One region of the Bartonella sp. HY328 genome, then DNA from elsewhere that is predicted to be linked to it. Evidence: predicted binding sites of a transcription regulator. Region 1 holds the regulator's gene; the other holds the start of a gene.

Region 1 (10,947 bases):
GCCTCAATACCATAATCGGTTAACCGGCGAGCAATTTGTGTGCGCAAACCAATATGGCCCTGAGCTGGGCCATAATCAGTCATAGCAGTTGACTTCGTGCGGGCAATTTGACGCAAGGGTTTTGACAAAATTTCTTCCGCCAACCAATGACTTGGCAACCAACCGCAGCCTGGCTTTAAAAAATCTGCACCACTTTCAAGCGATTGGCGTGATACCCATAAAGGATCAATCATACGGTCAAGTTGCGGCCCCATTTGTGCAAGATCCAACGGCTCATTATGACCAGACACAAAAAAGCCAGCGCCTTTTTTAGCACGGATTAATCCCTCATTGCAAAGCCGCTCATAGGCTTCAACAACAGTTGATTTTGAAACGCCCATTTTTTCAGCAAAACCACGAATAGATGGCAAACGTTCGCCGGCGCTTAAGTGGCGTGTAGCAATGCGCTCACGAATTTCTGCTATCACAAATTCGACCCGCGTAATCGGCATTGATTTTTCTTTATTACTAACTGTTATTGCTTTTTTCATTGCTGTTTTTTCCACTGCTGCTTCACCTTGCTTACAGAAATGAACCCGACATTTATAAATCCAAGAACAATCAGAATTGTACCTAGATTTTTATCAGTACAGTTTAATTAAATTGTACTGTACTGTATCTGGTAGTTTTATGCAACAGCCCTTAAAAAGACAGAATAAATAGCACTGTAAATTTGTCAAAATGGCGAATTTTGTCGGCAAGTTACAAAATACAAGATTTATAAGGGCAAAAAATGTCTGACGCTTCAATTGATATTACTAATGTTAGTCCAACAGTTACAAAAACCAAACAGTCCAATGGTTATTTAAATGGCTTTTTAGGTGTGGCTATTTTTGCCGGCTCCCTGCCCGCAACTCGCATTGGCGTTTTGGATATGAATCCATATTTTTTAACCACGGCACGTGCCACCATTGCTGGCATTTGCGCAATTTTGGTGGTTTATTTACTTAAAGCCAAACTGCCACAAAAACACGATATTTTTAGCCTTATCCTAACCGCTCTTGGTATTGTTGTTGGCTTTCCTTTATTCACTGCCCTTGCGTTACAGCATATAACATCTGCCCATTCCTTAGTATTTACCGCACTTTTACCTTTAATGACGGCAATTTTTGCGGTGTTGCGTGCAGGCGAGCGTCCCAAGCCGTTATTTTGGTTTTTTGCAATTATTGGTAGTTTATGTATTGTTGCTTACTCACTATTGCAGGGTTTTTCAGCTGCACCAATGGGTGATATCTATATGCTCCTCGCGATAATTTCAGCGGGCCTTGGTTATGCTGAAGGTGCTAAACTATCACGCCGTCTTGGTGGCCCATTGGTTATCTCCTATGCTTTGATAGTTTCGCTCCCGCTCATGATTATTTTAAGCATTGCATTTTGGCCAAGTGACATAAGCGCTATTTCAATAAATGGCTGGCTAGCCCTTGCCTATGTTAGCTTGTTTTCAATGTTTATCGGCTTTTTCTTTTGGTATAAGGGACTGGCTGAAGGCGGTATTGCCAAAATTGGTCAATTGCAATTATTGCAGCCCTTCATGGGCATGATATTATCGGCAGTTATCTTGCACGAACATGTCGATCTCATGATGATTATCGTGTCTTTGGGTGTTATTGGCTGCGTATTTGGTGCAAGACGCTTCGCGTGAGCCGATAAAAAAACTTAAAAAACAAATTCAAATATTTGCATTTCACAAATGGTTATTTTAACCCACTCATTCTTTGAGTGGGTTATAGATTTTATCCTGCTCAGTTTCAGGCATATTTTCAATATACGCATCAAATTTTTGCAATACTTCTGGGTGCTGGGCAATCCACGCCTGATAGGCGTTAATACTGGCCTGTAGTTTTGCTTTATCCTGTTTGGATAAAACAAGCCGCGTTAAATTATGGTCAAGAAAAAAACCACCACCTGCTTGCTTAGCTTCAATCGCTAACCCAAATTTTTGATCTTTACTTAAAAAAATGGGTTTTTGTTTTTTTCTTATCGGATTATTCGATAGCTGTGTGCGTAGTGGCTTTGTAAAAACCCAAGTATTAGGTGTCGGGTTTATTTTTAAAGCCTCAAGCACTTCAGCTTTTGTCAAACCATAATATGAGTAAACTCTACCAAGCCATCTATCGTGATATCCAACAATTTTGACGACTTTTAATCTGACATCATTAGGCACACTGCGCCAATATAAAACCCGCCACCAAATATATAGCCCCCAAAGGAAAACAGATAATATTATACCCCAAAAAAGTTTTTGACCTAGAAAAGTTAAAAACCGTATTTTTAAGGTCTCAACACCAAAAAGAAAAGTTACTTTAGTGGGATCACCAACACTTCTTATCATTGGTGAATTTCCGGATAAAGAAAGGTTATCAGGAGTTAAAAATCGAAACCAACTATAAGGCTTATGTTCTCTACGAGAATTTAATTTTTGTTGATTGCGCTGACCTAAATTAAATGTCACCCCACAATTTATTATTTTTCCAACATCACCGACATCATTCCAGCATTGATATCTAGCATAGCTATTTGGAATTATTTCGTAATTTTGTGAAACGCGCCAATCGTTCCATAAGCGTTTAATGCCAGCGTAACTACCCTCAAGAATTAAAAAACATATTGCTAACGCAGTAAAAAGCGTCCAAAAAGACAATACTAATATAATGATCCAATTCGTTCCGTATTTTAACCTAATTTTCTTTTTAGGTAATTCTATATCAACGCTATTATCTTTTATTTCACTCATTGGCTTATCACCCTTATTTAGATTTCTAAAATCGTTTAAGCGGCAAGTTTTCCAATAATATGATCAAGCAAAATGCGCCCCTTTTCGCTAGCGCGTAAGCGGCTATTGCCAATCATTTCAATAAGGCCATATTCTTGTAATTCAGCCATCACCTTATTATCAAGCGGCTTTCCGCGCAAGGATTCAAGCGAGTAAATATCCAGCCCTTCATAAAGGCGAAGCCCCATAAGCAGCATTTCATCGGCTTGATTATCTTTGGTTAAATATTCTTCCTCAATAATACCGTGGCCTTTTTCTTCAACCAAATCGCACCATTTTTCTGGCAATTTTTCGGTTATTGTAACGGTACGCTTATCACCTTCAATAAAACGACCATGCGCACCAGGGCCAATGCCTAAATATTGCTGATAGCGCCAATAAAGTAAATTATGCTGCGATTCAGCCCCCGGCACCGCATGATTAGATATTTCATAAGCGGGCAAACCACGCTTGGCCGTGATATTTTGGGTAATGTCATAAAGCAATGCTGCATCTTCAGGCTCTGGCAGTTTTAACTTTCCTGCTTCATAAAGGCGCTGAAAGGCGGTGCCTTCTTCAATAGTTAATTGATAAAGCGATAAATGATCAGCAGCAAGGTCAATTGCTTGATTTAACTCCCTCTCCCATGATTGCGGTGTTTGATTGGGGCGTGCATAGATAAGGTCAAAAGACAGGCGCGGAAAAATATCACGCGCAAGGCCAATTGCATAAATGGCTTGTTTAACATCATGAATACGGCCAAGACGTTTTAGCTCTACATCATCAAGCGCTTGCACACCAAGCGATAAACGGTTAACCCCAGCGCTTTTATAAGCACGGAAACGATCTGCCTCGACACTTGATGGATTGGCTTCCATGGTAATTTCTGCGCCACCTTCAATTGTCCAATGGCGGGCAATTTCATTTAATAAATGGGCAACGGTTTGCGGTTCCATTAAGGATGGCGTGCCACCACCAAGAAAAATACTGGTGATGGTTTTATGACCAATACGCTCGCGTAATGTTGCCATTTCACGCGAAAAAGCCGCACGAAAGCGCGGCTCATCAATACCGCGCATTCGTACATGGCTATTAAAATCGCAATAGGGGCATTTGGCCGCACAAAACGGCCAATGGATATAAATGCCAAAAGGCTCAAGCATTAATCTTCCAGCATATTTTCGGCAAAAAGTTTAAAGGCACGGGCACGGTGTGACAGCGCTTCACTATCACCTTTTTTCCAACCATGTTTTTGGGTGGCCGACATTTCACCAAAAGTGGTATCAAAACCTTCGGGCTGAAAAATTGGATCATAGCCAAAACCTTGATCACCACGCGGTGGCCAAACAATTATGCCTTCAATTTCCCCACGGAAATATTCGGCATGACCATCAGGCCAAGCAAGGCAAAGCACACTCACAAAGCGGCCATGACGTTGCTCATCACGCACTGCGCCTTTTTTATGCAAGGCAGTTTCCACCTTTTGCATAGCATGAGCAAAATCACGGCTACCATCGGCTTGAATAGCCCAATCAGCCGTATAGACACCTGGCTCTTTATTAAGGCTATCAACTTCTAAACCAGAATCATCTGACAAGGCTGGCAAGCCAGTCGCTTTGGCGGCAGCAAATGCTTTGATATAGGCATTTTGCTCAAAAGTGGTGCCCGTCTCAACAGGCTCAGGTAAACCAAGCTCTCCGGCTGATTTGGTATGAAAGCCAAATGGACCAATAAGCTCGGCAATTTCCTTTACCTTGCCAGCATTATGAGTGGCAACAATAATATCTTTTGTATCTAATGTACGCATTTTTAAGCCACACATTTTTAAACTTTAGCAATTGCCTGTTTTTGCAATTCAACCAATTGGTTGATGCCATTACGGGCAAGCTTTAAAAGACTGTCGAACTGGTCTTGTGAGAAAGGCTCACCTTCAGCAGTGCCTTGAATTTCAACAATACCGCCCTTACCAGTCATCACAAAATTGGCGTCTGTTCCAGCGGTTGAATCTTCATTATAATCAAGATCAATCATTGGCTCGCCGCCAATAATGCCACAGCTAATTGCTGCAACATGATCTTTCAATACGCGCTCGACGCGAACGATCTGGCGTTTTTCCATCAAAGCAAAGCAATCATAAAGTGCGATGAAGCCACCGGTAATAGCAGCGGTACGAGTGCCGCCATCAGCCTGCAATACATCGCAATCAACGGTAATTTGCATTTCACCCAAGGCTTGCAAATCAACAACAGCGCGCAATGAGCGGCCAATAAGACGCTGAATTTCAAGTGTGCGACCACCTTGCTTACCTGATGACGCTTCACGGCGCATGCGGTCGTTGGTTGAACGTGGCAACATGCCATATTCAGCTGTTATCCAACCTTTACCCGTATTACGCATCCAACCAGGAACGCGCTCTTCCAAGCTTGCCGTACATAAAACATGAGTATCGCCAAATTTAACCAAACATGAGCCTTCAGCGTGTTTATTGACCCCCCGTTCAAAAGAAATTGGTCGCATTTGATCATTGGAACGGTTGGAATGACGCATGGAAAAGGCCTTTCTAATTTTATGCCATGAAAGATATTGAAAGATGCAATTCTTAAGAACTTGATCTATCAACGGGCACGGGGACAATATAAGATGTAGCTGCTTTCATAAAATACCAAAAGCAGATTTTCACGTTTAAACTATTAGACTTTGAAATTAAATAAACAAATGCGTATTTTGATTTTTTTTTCATTTTTTGTTATGATTTGACTATATTGGTGTGGACAATTGTAATCGTTTGCTTTGCTTTTTATAAATACATGGCCCTATCAATAATTTATAATTATTGATCCTATTTTTTTAAATAGCTATATATAAAGCAATATATTTATGCGCTGTTTTAACCGTGCTTAAAGCGAACAAAAAGGTTTTGGGTTTAATATCATGTCATCGGTTTTTGATACAATGGGATTGGGTGAAATGGATGAGCGCTCTCGCGAGATTTTTCGCCGCATTGTTGAAAGCTATTTAACCGATGGAGAGCCGGTAGGCTCACGTAATTTATCTCGCAATTTAACCTCGTCCTTATCGCCAGCTACTATTCGCAATGTCATGAGCGATTTGGAACAATCAGGCCTTATTTATGCACCGCATATTTCCGCCGGTCGCATGCCAACTGAGCTTGGCTTACGTTTTTTTGTTGATGCTTTTATGGAAGTTGGTGATTTACCAGCCAATGAACGCAAACATATTGAAGAGCAAGTGCATGCTGCAGGTTCCAGCCAGTCGGTTGAACAATTTTTAACCGAGGCAAGCCAAGTGCTTTCTGGTTTATCGCGCGGCGCGGGGCTTGTTTTAGCAACTAAATCCGATGGATCATTAAAGCATATTGAATTTGTGCGCCTTGATCCGCGCCGCGCTTTAGTTGTACTGGTTAATCAAAATGGCGAGGTTGAAAACCGTATCGTAGAATTGCCAGAAGGCGTTACCCATTCACAATTAGCGGAAGCCAGTAATTACCTTAATGCCCACATTAAGGGACGAAGCTTAAACGAAGTGCGTGATGATATTGCCCGTGAACGTGATGAAACACGTGCCAATCTCGATACGCTTTCCCAGCAATTGGTCGATAATGGCCTTGCAGTTTGGGGCGGCGTCAGTGCTGATATGCCAGCGCGCCTTATTGTGCGCGGCCGCGCAAATTTATTAGAAGATATTCACGCCAAGGAAGATATTGAGCGTTTACGCAATTTGTTTGATGATTTGGAAACCCGCGATGGCATGGTGCAATTGCTTGACCTTGCCGAGGAAGCATCGGGCGTGCGTATTTTTATCGGCTCTGAAAATAAATTATTTTCCCTATCAGGTTCATCGGTGGTGGTTGCTCCTTTTCGTGATAGCAATGAAAAGGTCATTGGTGCTTTAGGCGTTATTGGCCCAACACGCCTTAATTATGCGCGCATTGTGCCGATGGTTGATTATACCGCGCAACTTGTCTCACGCTTATTGCGTTAAGTTCATTCTTCAATTTAGGTCTAAAATTTTAATTCTTTATTGAGTATTCATTGTTTTTAAGCATAAAAAATTTATCTTCGATTTGATCACCAAATCATTAATTGCACTTAACAAGAAACATTCAATAATTTTATGAGATATTTTATCCTATGGGTAAGCCTGCTGCTTTCCATTCGGGAAATCCAGCAGCTAAACGCTTCGCCTTATATCCCTTAGAATTGAGCATACGCACTGCCTCAGTCGATAAAACACAATAAGGCCCACGACAATAAGCGACAATATAACTCTTAAGCGGTAATTCTGATAAGCGTTGTCCTAGTTCAGCCGTTGGAATATTGATCGCGCCAACCAAATGGCCGCTTGTATATTCTTCATGTGAGCGCACATCCAAAACCACGATGCTTTGATCATGCATATCAGCCAATAATTGTTCAATCGAAACAGCTTCTAACTTAGAAAGTTTACTGATACTATCATTGATAACTTGCTGCATAGCCACTTGCTGGAACTCAACATAATCACGTAGAGACAATAAAAGGCCATTTATTGGTCCATCGCCCAAACGGTAATGAATATTTTTACCCTCGCGACGGGTTTTAACAAAACCAGCTCGACGCAAATGTTGTAAATGCTGCGATGCATTGGCAATAGACAAATGGCAAAGCTCTGCCAAAACCTCAACGGAACGTTCTGCTTGAGCAATATGGTTCAATAAACTTAAACGATGGCTATGCCCTAAAGTTTTTGCAATATCAGCCATTTTTTCCATATATATAAGCTCAATTTTCGTCATGATAAATTCTTCATTTAAACAATAAAAAAATTATATAAATTCTTGTTTGCCTCTGTCACACAATTTTTGAAAAACCAAACAATACACCTTTAGCACTCTATATAATATTTTATTGACATTGTCATTACCATAAATTAATCATTCAATATATTGATTGAATGATTAAGGGGGCAATATTTATGAATGACTTTGATTTATTTTTTTCAATCATAATTATTGGCATCGGTGCAACATTGATTATGGATTTATGGGCATTATTTTTAAAAAAAATATTTGCTATTTCATCTCTTGATTATCGTTTAGTTGGCCGCTTAATTGGTCATATGCGCCACGGCCAATTAAGCCACAATAATATTTTAAAAAGCCAACCGATCGCGGGCGAAAAAATATTAGGATGGTTTTCTCATTATCTTATAGGCATTATTTTTGCAGCAATTTTAATCTATTTTACTGGTAAAAACTGGCTACAACACCCAAGCCTTTGGCCTGCTTTAGTCATGGGCTTGATAAGTACAGTCATGCCTTTTTTTATCATGCAACCAGCATTTGGTTTTGGCTTTGCAGCCAATAAAACCCCGCAACCTTTTATAGCTCGTGTTAAAAGTTTAAATGCGCATTTATCATTTGGCTTAGGTCTTTATATTGCAGCTTTAATATTTCTACCTCTATATCTACATTAAAAATATCAAACAGATAACCCCGCTAAATAGAAAAATGAAATATGGTTTTTTAATTATTATATCATAGATTTAACTCTTAATTTTTCTGATGCACTCATTACCATAAAATGGCCATCACATTTGCATTCTTGACTCTTTTTGCTTTATCCAGCATAAGGAACAAAACAAGAACATATTAAATGTGAGTCGAGCATGGATCAAGCTAATTTAAACAAATTGCGTCAGCAAATTGCCAAAATGGAAGGCCGTCCAGCTGCGCAGATTTTATCAAATAATCAAATAGACCATTTCCATAAAGCGGATGCAAATTATAATCATCAAAGCCTAAATAATGTTGAATTTACCCATTTTTGTTTAGGTTTAAGTGAAGCAGATGAGATTATAAAGCCAATTTTGCGTGGATCATTACATGAAATTGTCCCTGCCCCATCTCATTGGCAAGCCGCTTATGGTTTTGTGTTAGCTTTAATTTTACGTGCCAATAAAGGTCCAAGCTTACAACCGCTGATCTGGATTGAAGATGATGGCATTTTGTTTGAATATGGTGGTTTAAATCCCTATGGCATTATTGCTATGGGGCTTGACCCTTCGCAATTAATCCTTATCCGCTGCGCCCATTTAACCGATGTTTTAAAAGCTGGTGATGACGCACTACAATTAAAAAATATTAGCGGTGTTGTTTTAAGCCTATCAGATAGTTGCAAAGCATTGGATTTTACCACCAGCCGTCGTCTGCATCTTGCCAGTGAAAAAAACAATATTCCAGCTTTCATGCTTATGGCCAAAAACGCCCCCAAAACCAGCAGTGCTTTTACACGTTGGCGCATAGCAAGTGGCCAATCAATCTCATCGGGAGCAATGGCACCCGGTGCGCCTTTTTTTGATGTTGAACTTATTCGTAACCGCTCTGGCGGCATTGGCCATTGGTCTATGGAATGGAACTTTCATGACAAAACCTTTAGTGAACCGACTTTATCTCGCCCTTTATTTTCCATACCTACCAACCAATCGGATCACGCGTTCAAGGCAAAAAAACACGCCAGTTAAGAGTGAAAACAATGCCTTGGCTTTAATTAGCCGTCAGGCATCGGGGCTAGTTATCACCGCCATTAACCGGCAGGCAGCAGCAAAAGGACTTTATATTGGCCAAAGCATGAGCGAAGCTAAAGCCATTTTTCCAGAGTTTGAAGTACAAATGAGCGAGCCGCATAAGGATAATGCTTGTTTAAAATGGCTGGCCGAAGCGGCAGAGCGTTTTACGCCGCTTATTGCCTATAATCTTCCCTTTGGTTTAATGCTCGATATTACTGGTTGCGATCATCTTTTTGGTGGCGCAAAAAATATGCTTGATAGAATTATAGAATTTTATCAAAATTTGGGGTTTGAAACCAAAGCCGCTATCACGACGACACCCCATGCTGCACGTATTTTTGCGCGTTTTGGCAAGGGTGGAATTATTGAAAAGCAAAATTTAGCTCCTACACTTGATATAATGCCACTTAAAGCCTTAGAGCTTGAGGAGGCAATTTATCATGACTTGACCAAGGCTGGCTTTAAAACAATTGGTGCAATACGCAATTTAAAACCCGCTGCATTAAATGCCCGATTTGGCGCAGTACCAGTTACTAAATTACAATTACTCTATGGGCAAAAACATCACCCCATTTCACCCATTACGCCTAAACCTTTATGCTATAAAATTGGTCGCCTTAATGATCCCGTGATGAACGAAGATCAGATGATTGTCGTATTAGAACCGCTAGCACAAGATTTTTGTAAAAAATTGCGTGATCGCGGTGAAGGTGCAAAACTTATCCATATTGCATTTTTCAGAGTTGATGGTGCACGGCAAATCATTGCCATTGAAACAAGTAAGCCCTTAAATGAAGCGGCGCAATTGATGCGGCTAATTAAAGAACGACTTACATCTTTGGCAACGCCACTGGATATTGGTTATGGTTTTGATGCTTTTGCTTTTGCAGCTCTTGAATGTGAAAAAATTATTGCAGTGGAGCAAAATCTATTTGTAAAATCCCAAGATAATAGTGAAATTACTAGCTTTATTGACAGACTTTCAACTCGTTTAGGCCATAATCAGGTTTTACGTCTTGAGCTTCACCAAAGCCATATCCCCGAAAAAGCCTTTGCATGGCAACCTGCGCTTTATGCCGGCAAGGTAAAAACAGATCATTTTGATGAGGCAATGTTTTTTGCCCAAAATCAAGAGGCCGCAGAACGCCCCTGCCGCATTTTTGTGCCGCCGCAACCGATTGATGTCGTGGCTGCCGTTCCCGATAGCCCACCTGCCTCTTTTCGTTGGCGGCGTGTTTTACACCGTATCCGCCTTGCTGAAGGGCCGGAGCGTATTGGTGCAGAATGGTGGAAAAATTCTGCACCCACCCGTGATTATTATCGGGTGGAAGATGAAATTGGCCGGCGTTTTTGGATTTTTCGCTATGGACTTTACAGCGAAAAATCTTCGCCAAAATGGTTTTTGCATGGCCTATTTGCTTAAAAATTCAAGGTAGCCCAAAATGGTTGCAATTTTTGAAATGGTCACACGCAGCAATTATTCATTTTTGCAAGGCGCATCCCACCCCCATGAGCTGATTGAGGAAGCTGCAAAGCTTGGATATAGCGGCATTGGCCTTGCCGATATTAATAGTCTTGCCGGAATTATT
Region 2 (10,947 bases), 270 kb from region 1:
GTCGGTTAAAGTTCATAAAATCAACCAAAGAATTTCCCAATGAAAGCTAGAGTAAATATTCAATACCACATTATTAGACAAAAAATTGAAAATAGCTATTAAAAAATAAAATTTATAAAAATTTTCAAATAATAAGACAGAACGAATATGTTGCAAGTATGACACAAAGAGCAATATCCAGCGATGATAACCTTAAGTTTTTGAATAATTTGATTTCAATCAATGAATTGGGGGCATAAAGGGTGCATTGATCAATTATATTAGTTGCACTTTTACGGAGAGAAAAATGAAAAAGTGGATTGGTGCTAGTGTTCTGGCCATCGCAGCTGCAACGGCTTTTTCTAACTCGGCATCTGCTGCCGATGTTGTAAATCAACAGCCTACACAATATGAAGCGACTCCTGTTGTGCAAGAGGCTTCAAGCCCATGGCAAATTCGTGTACGCGCTTTAGGCGTTATTCCACAGAATAAGGGTCATGTTAGTCAGATTCCAGATTCAGGTCTTGGGTTCTCAAATACAGTTGTTCCTGAGCTCGATATTACCTATTACTTCACCGACAATTTAGCTGCAGAGCTTATTCTTGGTACAACTTATTCAAAAGTTGATAGCCGCCGCTCATTGTCGCAAGCTGGTGCGGGTCGTCTTGGTAAAACTTGGATTTTGCCTCCAACACTTACATTGCAATATCACTTCACCAATTTTGGCAACTTTAAGCCTTATGTCGGTGCTGGTGTGAACTATACTTTCTTCTATAAAGAAAAAGCATATGCAAATGATGCTGGCATTGGTCTTGATGACTTTAATGTTAAAAATACTTGGGGCGCAGCATTGCAAGTTGGTTTCGACTATATGCTTGATAAGCATTGGGGTTTAAACTTGGATGTGAAGAAACTTTATTTGCGTCCAGATTGGAGCGGCCGCCTCAATCCAGCAACTGCTAGTGCACTTGGTATGGATCCACATATTAGCGGTAAAGCTAAGCTTGATCCTTGGTTAATTGGTGCAGGTATTACCTACCGCTTCTAATTTATGGGCAATAGAAGTTTAGCTAACATGGTTAAGACCTATTTTGATTGTGTTGGCGCTTCTATTACCTTATCACATTTGGCCAGAGTTTGATGAATTGCGGGGGCTGGTCATCAAACTGCTTAAAGGGAGTGTTTTTTTAAACACTCCCTTTGGCTTTTTAAAAGCTAAAGAATCTCTATTATTAAGACTGCTATATGGCGATAACCAATTAAAGCCACATTAATAATCATAGCGTTAGGCTTAAAGTCTTATACTAGTAGTTTGAATTTACCATTATCTATAATTATGCTTCATAAAGCCCTTGTTCTGCAGGTAAATGTTTGCAAATTATTGTCTTCGCTTATTTTTAAGCTGAACCAAGTTTAGTTAAACATGATAGCAATGACATGCGTGCCATAAGTCACAATTGCGCGTCTTAGTATAGCGTTTGTGGGCTGTTACTACCAAAAATATTCATATTTTAGGTTAGTTGACTTATGCTAATACGCAAAGGAATAAGTCATTTCCACGACGAATTTAAAACTTTAGCAAGGAACAAGAGTGGCTTTATAATCAATAGTTATTTGTTTTTAAAAATTGATTGTGCCAACGTAATTTAACCAAAAATAGATGCATAAAAAAAGCGGCTCGATGAGCCGCTTTTCTGTATCTGATAGAGGTTAGGACTATTAGAAGTCCATACCGCCCATACCACCCATGCCGCCACCTGGCATTGCAGGCATTGCAGATTCTTTCTTAGGAAGTTCTGCAATCATGGCTTCAGTGGTTACAAGAAGACCAGCAACTGATGCTGCGTTTTGTAAGGCAGAGCGAACAACCTTAACTGGATCAACAATACCAAGAGCGATAAGATCACCATATTCGCCAGTTGCAGTGTTGTAGCCAAATGTGTCAGCGCTGTTTTCAAGGATCTTGCCAACAACGATTGAAGCTTCATCACCAGCATTGGTTGCGATCTGACGAGCAGGAGCTTGTAGAGCGCGACGAACAAGGTTGATACCAGCATCTTGGTCAGCATTGATACCCTTAACGGTGATGCCGTTAGCAGCGCGAAGAAGTGCAGTACCACCACCAGGAACAATACCTTCTTCAACAGCGGCGCGAGTTGCATTCAATGCATCGTCAACGCGGTCTTTCTTTTCCTTAACTTCAACTTCAGTTGCACCGCCAACGCGGATAACTGCAACGCCACCAGCAAGCTTAGCAAGACGTTCTTGAAGTTTTTCACGGTCATAATCAGAAGTTGTTTCTTCGATCTGAGCCTTAATCTGGCTAACGCGTGCATTGATTTCAGCTTTTTCACCAGCACCATCAACGATTGTGGTGGTTTCTTTAGTGATAGCAACTTTCTTCGCACGGCCAAGCATGTCAAGAGTTACGTTTTCAAGCTTAATGCCGATATCTTCAGAAATAACCTGACCTGCTGTAAGAACAGCGATATCTTCAAGCATTGCCTTACGACGATCGCCAAAGCCAGGAGCCTTAACAGCCGCGATTTTCAAACCACCGCGAAGCTTGTTAACAACGAGAGTTGCCAATGCTTCACCTTCTACATCTTCAGCGATGATGAGAAGTGGCTTACCGGTCTGAACGATAGCTTCAAGAACAGGAAGAAGAGCTTGCAAGTTTGAAAGCTTCTTTTCATGGATAAGGATGTAAGGATCATCAAGATCTGCCACCATCTTTTCAGCATTGGTGACGAAATATGGTGAAAGGTAACCGCGGTCGAACTGCATACCTTCAACAACTTCAAGCTCTGTTTCAGCAGTTTTAGCTTCTTCAACAGTGATAACGCCTTCATTGCCAACTTTTTGCATGGCTTCAGCAATCATCTTACCGATTTCTGCTTCACCATTTGCTGAAATTGTACCAACTTGAGCAACTTCATCAGATGTGTTGATTTTTTTTGCTTTTTTAAGCAATACACCAACAACTTCAGCAACTGCTGCATCAATACCGCGCTTTACATCCATTGGGTTCATGCCGGCAGCAACAGCTTTTGCGCCTTCTTGAACGATAGCTTGTGCAAGAACAGTTGCAGTTGTTGTACCATCACCAGCGATATCGTTGGTTTTAGAAGCAACTTCACGCACCATTTGTGCGCCCATATTTTCGAACTTATCTTCAAGTTCGATTTCTTTAGCAACTGAAACGCCATCTTTAGTGATGCGTGGTGCACCAAATGACTTTTCAATAACAACATTACGGCCTTTTGGACCTAGTGTTACTTTAACAGCGTTGGCAAGGATATCAACACCGCGCAACATGCGCTCACGTGCTTCACGGCCAAATTTGACTTCTTTAGCAGCCATTTATTTAACTCCTTTTAGGGAAATTTCCCAAATTTTTAAAATTAGGCGAATAGGTATAGGCTCAAAAGCTAATGGATTAGCCGAGAATACCCATAATGTCGGATTCTTTCATGATCAAAAGGTCTTCGCCACCAAGCTTGACTTCAGTGCCAGACCATTTGCCGAAAAGAACGCGATCGCCAGCTTTAACGTCGAGAGCAGCAACCTTGCCGTTTTCATCACGTGCGCCTGGTCCAACAGCAACAACTTCACCTTCTTGAGGCTTTTCTTTGGCGCTATCAGGAATGATGATACCACCAGCAGTCTTTTCTTCTGATTCAACGCGGCGAACCACAACACGGTCGTGGAGCGGGCGGAAATTTGGTGTAGCCATGGTTTTTACCCTTAGTAAAAATGTTAACTTAAATAATTGAACAGGCTTTACGCCTTTGTTGTTAGCACTCAATGTTTGAGAGTGCTAACGCTGCAATAGAGATAAAAATTGAATAGTCATTTGTCAAGGAATGAAGAAAAATATTTTTTATTTTTTTAAAAAAATATTTATTACTTTTATCAGCTGTTTGAAATTAGCTTTAATGTGCGCGTGAATTACGACATTTATAAGTTGAAAAGAAATCGATCTCTAACTTGTTTAAAATGCGCCTAGATCGCTTTTAAAATGTTGCTATTAAAAGATATTTTGCAACGCATTTTCCAATTTCTATCCCTTTAAAATGACATATATCATGGAAATGACATGGTAATATGACAAATTAAAAGACTAATAGCTTATTTTTGAACATTGTCCCATCTAAACGGCGTGGAAAGAAAAAACTTGGCCCTTGCAGTTTTTGTTTCAATTGCAAAAACCAACTTTAATACAATATATGCCGCTGCGTTCGGGTGAAGCAGGCTACGAAACGGTTAAGGACATGCGCCTATTGGGAAGAGGTTAAGGAAGCTACTTGCAAGTTGGCTGGGTTGTGGTCCTTAAGTCTCATCATCTTCCAAATAACGGGTTGAACGCCATATTGTCAAAGTTTCATTAATGTTATCGCGTACAAAATGCATCGCGCTATCACGGTCATAGCCTTCATCGCGTAATTGATCATAATCTGTATAATTATGGCGGATATAGGCAATGGCAGCCAACCAAATAGCGATTGATGGCGGAAACTTGCGTAAATGCGGGGCGTTTACCGCTTCTTTGATCGCTTCCGCATCAATAAAAGGAATAGCTGGAAAAAGCTCATTTAAAATTTTGCTTTTGCTTTGGTTTCTTTTGGTTGTCATTTTATTCTATTAAGTGCAAAAAATTTAATCATTTTATGGGGCTTGAAACGACTTTAAACGTAAAGTGGCTATATTTTGTGAAAATACTTTATTCATTTATCTATAAGATTATTTTGGCAAAAAAATGTAAATTAAATTTCAGTTGAACTTTTTATAACCAAATAAACAAAAACAATATAATCTTAAACTTCCCACGGTATGAGAATTGTTTTAAGATCGCATAAATAGATTAGACAGTTGGAGTTAACAAATGAGCAAGACGGTTAGAGTTAATTTGGGCGAACGTAGCTATGATATTTTAATTGGCTCTAATCTTATTAATTCATGCGGTGAGCTAATCTCGTCACGGTTTAAAGGCGTAAGAACAGCCATTGTAACTGATAGCAATGTTGCAAAAATCCATCTTAAAACGGTGGAGGATAGTTTAAAGCAAGCTGGTATTGATAATACATCCATCATTGTTGATGCGGGAGAAAAATCAAAATCCTTTCCTGTTTTACAAAAAGTTGTCAGTGATATTCTTGACGCCAAATTAGAGCGCGGCGATATGGTTTTGGCGCTTGGCGGCGGCGTTGTTGGTGATTTAACTGGTTTTGCTGCTGGCATCGTTCGCCGTGGCATGGGCTTTATCCAAGTGCCAACCTCGCTTTTGGCGCAAGTTGATTCTTCAGTTGGCGGTAAAACTGGCATTAATACAGCACATGGAAAAAACTTGGTTGGCGTTTTTTATCAGCCAGAACTCGTGCTTGCTGACACCGAGGTGCTTGACACATTAAGCAAACGCGAATTTCGGGCTGGATATGCCGAGGTTGTTAAATATGGGCTTATTAACCAACCGGATTTTTTTGAATGGTTGGAAAAAAATTGGCAAGGCGTTTTTGCAGGTGGCAGCGAGCGGGTTAGTGCAATTGCCCGTTCATGCCAATCAAAGGCCGATGTTGTTGCCCGTGACGAACGCGAGTCGGGGGAGCGTGCTTTACTTAATTTAGGCCATACATTTGGCCATGCTTTAGAAACTGCTACCCATTATGATAGTAGCCGACTTGTTCACGGTGAAGGAGTGGCGATTGGCATGGTACTTGCCTATGAATTTTCAGCAAAATTAAATCTTTGTGCGCCGGAAGTGGCTTTACGCGTGCGTGCGCATTTAAAAGAAGTGGGCCTACCGACAGATCTTGGTGATGTGGCAGGCGGCTTGCCTGATGCAGAAACCTTAATGGGCTTTATCGCACAAGATAAAAAAGTTGAACGTGGCGCCTTAACATTTATCCTCACGCGGGGGCTTGGCCAGTCTTTTGTGGCAAAAAATATCGCAACTTCTGATGTTTTAGCCTTTTTACAAGAAAAACTTGCCAAAATTTAACAATCGCTAGTTGATCCTTCAATCGTTATTGGTTAAGAGAAAGGCATCAATGTCCACGTAGCTCAGTAGGATAGAGCACAGGATTCCTAAAAATTGGGCGTTGCAGCTGGGAAACCCTGCAACGGATCTGCTCAAATTCGGGGAAAGCTTTATTGTTGCGATTTGTCCAACAATGTGCCAATCCCGAGCCAAGCTTTCAATGTTTTAGCGCAAGCTAACAATTATTGAAAGAAGGTGTAGAGACTGGACGGGCAGCACCTAAAGGTTAAATGTAATGTTTACCAATGGTGAAGGGACAGTCCAGACCACAAACATAGATGATCCATCTATGGCGATGAAAATCGTAGTGGTATGAATCCTGGGGTCGGGGGTTCGAATCCCTTCGTGGACACCATAACCTCTTTGTATCATGCAATTTATTGTTTTTATTGAATTTTTTAAGTTGATGGCAAAAAGATATAAGGTTAGGGCTTAGAGTTAAAACTTTCCCTAAAGGCATTTGATGGACGCATTTTTTTATGGCCTCGCAAATGGGCTGAGTTTTTTAGTAGTGATTGGTGCGCAAAATGCCTTTATTTTGAAGCAAGGATTAAAGCGCGAATATGTTTTTATTTTATGCTTAACCTGCGCCTTATCCGATGCTTTATTGATTGCCTTTGGTGTAACTGGCTTTCACGTCGTTTTACAAAGCCTACCTTGGATTGAACCGTTAATGCGGTGGGGTGGTGGTTTATTTTTGCTGTGGTATGGTAGCAAAAGTGCAATTGCAGCCTACAGAGCTAATGGAAATATGGAACTTGGCAGCACGCAAAAAATATCCCTTGCAAGTGCTGTTTTAACCTGCCTTGCTTTAACATGGCTTAACCCGCATGTTTATCTTGATACAGTGGTTTTGCTTGGCACTGTCTCCACCCAATTTGCCCCTCATCAATATTTATTTGGGCTTGGTGCGGTGATAGGTTCATTTTTATTCTTTTTTGGTCTCGGGTTTGGCGCTCGTTTTTTACGGCCAATTTTTAACAATTCTCGTTCATGGCAAATACTTGATAGCATTATTGCACTTATCATGTGGGCTATTGCGATAAAGCTTTTATTTTTTTGAAATTAAATGCTTGTTTATTAGCAGTCAATTTGCTGAGATAGCGCATAGCTTTTTAAGTGAACCATGTTATATGGCCGCCGACTGTGATTATACTATTGGTGATTAGATATGCCAACCATTACAAGCAATGAAAATGGTATTGATATAACTAAGGCTCCTTATTGCCTTTTTCTTGGTGGCTGGATGTGCAACCAAAGCAAAGATGGTATCTTTGTTTATGATATGAGACACAGCAAAACTATAACTGAAAACTAGCAAAATCTATCTTACTTTTTGCGCATGCTCGCTTATCAACCTATAAAACAGCTATTGGCTAAACAATTATTGGCGATGCAATATTATAGGGATTGCCCAGATAATCAGCGCAATAATAATCATCAGGATTAAAGCTGTTGCCATGCGTATAAAATCGAAATTAATCGCATCGCTTGGGAAAAATAAACCAGCTACAGTCCCAGCAAAATTTAATATCATTTGAGCAAGTTCGCGTAACATGGCCACCTCCATCATCTTTAAATTATAATACGCCTTTTAAATCATTCTAACAAGCTATTAAATCAACATTGAAGAATGGGGGCAAAACTGCAAATTTAATATATTGGTGGTAGTTTCGGCAAGCTCGGCTGGTTTAGCGCCAGACCACTAATCAAATAACTTTTCGTTAAAATAACATTGCGAACGATCATAGGGCGATAAAAGCGTGATTTGTAATTATTATAATTAAGTTGGGGCAATCTGTCTTATTTACGTATTTAGCCTCTAGAAATGTTTTAAAAGATATGCCATCCTTATTATTAAGCAGGAAAAAACATTTTTCCATCTTGCTGCGGGAGAGAATTTTTCAATAAATCGCCGAAGGGGAAAACCGCCCGTAATCTCTCAGGCAAAAGGACCGCAGCTAAGATAAAGTAACTCTGGAAAGTCGGGGGAAACCTCGCGCCGAAGGTGTAAGTGGATTTCTCCACGAGTCTCTCAGGCTCTCGACAGAGGGGCACAATAGTAATCTGCCTATCATGAAGATAGCGCGGACATTGTGTTTTGGTATGCGGGCAAGAAAATAAAAACTCTTTCCCAGGTGCCAGCCTTTTATGGGAGAGATTATGGGTGACATTGATAGCAATCTAAAAGAATTGCCCCTTAAAGCCATGCATGAAGCAGCCGGTGCAAAATTTGGTGGCTTTGCTGGTTGGCATATGCCAATCACCTATCCACTTGGGGTGATGAAAGAACATTTGCATACACGATCAGCAGTTGGGCTTTTTGATATTTCACATATGAAGCTTATCTTAGTTGAGGGGCCGGACGCCGCCAGTTTTTTAAATCATGCAGTACCACTTGATGCAGGCGCGCTTAAGCTTGGCCAGTCGCGCTATAATTATCTTTTAAATGATAAGGCTGGCATTCTTGATGATCTTATCATCACGCGCCTTGGTGACACGCGCTTTATGGTGGTTGCCAATGCTGGTAACGCCGATGCCGATATTGCAGAATTGCAAAAACGTCAAAGTGGTTTTAATTGCACAATTACGCCGCTTGATCGCGTATTCCTAGCATTGCAGGGGCCGCAAGCAATTAATGTTATGAATGATTTGGGTTTGCCTGGTACAGATCTTACTTTTATGCATGGTTTGTTAACCGATAATAATTGGTTCATTACGCGTTCTGGTTATACGGGTGAAGATGGTTTCGAACTTGCTATACCGCTTGATGACGCAAAAGCTATTGCGGAAAAATTAATTAATGACCCACGCGTTGAGTGGATTGGCCTTGCTGCACGTGATAGTTTACGCCTTGAAGCAGGTCTTTGCTTGCATGGACAGGATATTACCCCTGAGCTAAATCCAATTGAGGCCGGTATCACTTGGGCGGTTACCAAAGCTGTGCGCGAAAAGGCCGATTTTATTGGTGCTAAAGCGTTTCTTGAGCTTCTTGCTGAAGGCCCTGCCAAAAAACGCGTTGGCCTTGCCCCGCAAAGCCGCCAACCAGTACGCGCTGGCGCTGAACTTTTTGACCAAGATGGGACAAAAATTGGCATTGTGACTTCTGGTGGCTTTGGTCCATCTTTTGATGCACCCGTTGCAATGGGTTATCTACCAACGCAATTTGCCACTATTGGCACAGAAATTTATACCGATGTTCGGGGTAAAAAAATCGCTGTCCTCGTTCATGCACTTCCCTTTGTTCCGCAAAATTACTTTAAAGGATAAATCAATGTCTACACTTTATTATACCGAAGATCACGAATGGATGAGCGTAGAAGGCGATATCGCTACTGTGGGCATTACCATCCATGCACAAGAGCAATTAGGTGATCTTGTTTTTGTTGAGTTGCCAGATGTTGGTAAAAGCGTTGCCAAGGGCGATGCTATTGTGGTGGTTGAATCAGTTAAAGCTGCATCAGACGTTTATGCGCCTGTTGATGGAGATGTGATTGAAATCAATGAAGCTCTTTCTAGTGATCCATCTCTTGTCAATCAAAGTGCTGAAGATGCAGGCTGGTTATGGCGCATGAAATTGAGCGATAAAAGCCAGCTTGATAGTTTGCTTGATAAAGCTGCCTATGACGCATTAGTTGGCTAAAGGTGATTCATGAGTGAACAATTGTTTAAAGATCGCCATATAGGGCCAGATGCCGGTGATGTCAGCGCCATGCTTGATGTGCTTGGTCTAGATAGTTTGGACCAACTGGTAGAGGAGGCAGTGCCGGCCTCTATCCGTCTAAAAGGTTTGCTAGATTTGCCCAAGGCAGCAAGCGAAGCGGAAGCATTAAATGAATTACACGGCATTATGGAACAAAATGCCTTGCATAAAAGCTTTATTGGTCAAGGTTATCACGGCACATTTGTGCCGCCTGTTATCTTACGGAATTTGTTTGAAAATCCAGCTTGGTATACTGCCTATACACCATATCAGGCTGAAATTAGCCAAGGCCGCCTTGAACTTTTGTTCAACTTTCAAACCTTGGTAGCGGAATTAACTGGCTTACCGATTGCTGCCGCATCATTGCTTGATGAGGCAACCGCATTAGCCGAAGCAAATGCTCTTGCTATCCGTTCGTTTAAAGACAATCGCGAAAAAATTGTTGTTTGTGGCGATTTACATCCGCAAACCCTTGATGTTGCCAAGACCCGCGCTAACACTCAAGGTTATAGCGTTGAAGAAAACGGCACAATTGATGAAAAAACTGCGGCAATTATTGTGCCTTGGCCTGATACTTATGGTGTTTTCAACGATTATTCCGTTGTTATTCGCCACGCAAAGGCAGTAGGCGCACGTGTTATCACCGTTGCTGACCCACTTGCCCTAACGCTACTTGCTTCCCCTGCAAGTTGGGGTGCAGATATTGCTGTTGGCTCCATGCAGCGTTTTGGCGTGCCCATGGGCTTTGGCGGCCCACATGCTGGTTATCTTGCTGTAGCAAGTGACTTAACCCGCATTATCCCCGGGCGTATTGTTGGCCAATCAATTGATACTAAAGGGCGTGTTGGCTTTCGTCTTGCCTTGCAAACCCGCGAGCAGCATATTCGCCGTGACAAAGCAACATCCAATATTTGTACAGCGCAAGCATTACTGGCTAATATGGCAGCATCTTACGCCATTTGGCATGGCCCTAAGGGATTACAAGACATTGCTACGCGTATTCATGAACTTGCAACTCGCTTTAAAGCTGCGCTTAACGGCGTTAATATTGAAACTTTAGGCGAATATTTCTTTGATTGCGTCACTGTAAAAGTTAAAGGTGAAGCGGAAGAAATCGCCTTTGCTGCTCGTGAAAAGGGCTATTTACTGCGCATTATTGATGCTGATCATGTGTCGATTAATTTTGATGAAGTATCAACGGAAGATGATTTGCATACGCTTTGCCAAT

What was found. The regulator HrcA, encoded in region 1, represses chaperone genes, less so after heat shock. The targets are predictions, from matches to a motif close to GTTAGCACTCNCNNNNNGNGAGTGCTAAC.
Region 2: a site for HrcA is predicted at 3,776-3,804, ahead of groES (co-chaperone GroES). Genes of this name have one in related genera too.

What each region holds. Positions count from the first base shown of each region.
Region 1 covers NZ_CP104883.1:551,487-562,433, reverse strand. The annotation lists gene N5852_RS02285 (aminotransferase-like domain-containing protein) at 1-530, opposite strand, end outside; gene N5852_RS02280 (DMT family transporter) at 773-1,681, shown strand; gene N5852_RS02275 (hypothetical protein) at 1,748-2,773, opposite strand; gene hemW (radical SAM family heme chaperone HemW) at 2,809-3,954, opposite strand; gene N5852_RS02265 (non-canonical purine NTP pyrophosphatase) at 3,954-4,598, opposite strand; gene rph (ribonuclease PH) at 4,616-5,338, opposite strand; gene hrcA (heat-inducible transcriptional repressor HrcA) at 5,723-6,793, shown strand; gene N5852_RS02250 (ArsR/SmtB family transcription factor) at 6,936-7,586, opposite strand; gene N5852_RS02245 (DUF2938 domain-containing protein) at 7,766-8,266, shown strand; gene N5852_RS02240 (ImuA family protein) at 8,459-9,313, shown strand; gene N5852_RS02235 (Y-family DNA polymerase) at 9,213-10,781, shown strand; gene N5852_RS02230 (error-prone DNA polymerase) at 10,801-10,947, shown strand, end outside.
Region 2 covers NZ_CP104883.1:816,747-827,693, forward strand. The annotation lists gene N5852_RS03335 (OmpW/AlkL family protein) at 287-1,027, shown strand; gene groL (chaperonin GroEL) at 1,699-3,342, opposite strand; gene groES (co-chaperone GroES) at 3,419-3,715, opposite strand; gene N5852_RS03350 (DUF2293 domain-containing protein) at 4,312-4,614, opposite strand; gene aroB (3-dehydroquinate synthase) at 4,865-5,977, shown strand; gene N5852_RS03360 (LysE/ArgO family amino acid transporter) at 6,480-7,079, shown strand; gene N5852_RS03365 (hypothetical protein) at 7,188-7,334, shown strand; gene N5852_RS03370 (hypothetical protein) at 7,401-7,574, opposite strand; glycine riboswitch at 7,897-7,984, shown strand; gene gcvT (glycine cleavage system aminomethyltransferase GcvT) at 8,180-9,286, shown strand; gene gcvH (glycine cleavage system protein GcvH) at 9,291-9,659, shown strand; gene gcvP (aminomethyl-transferring glycine dehydrogenase) at 9,669-10,947, shown strand, end outside.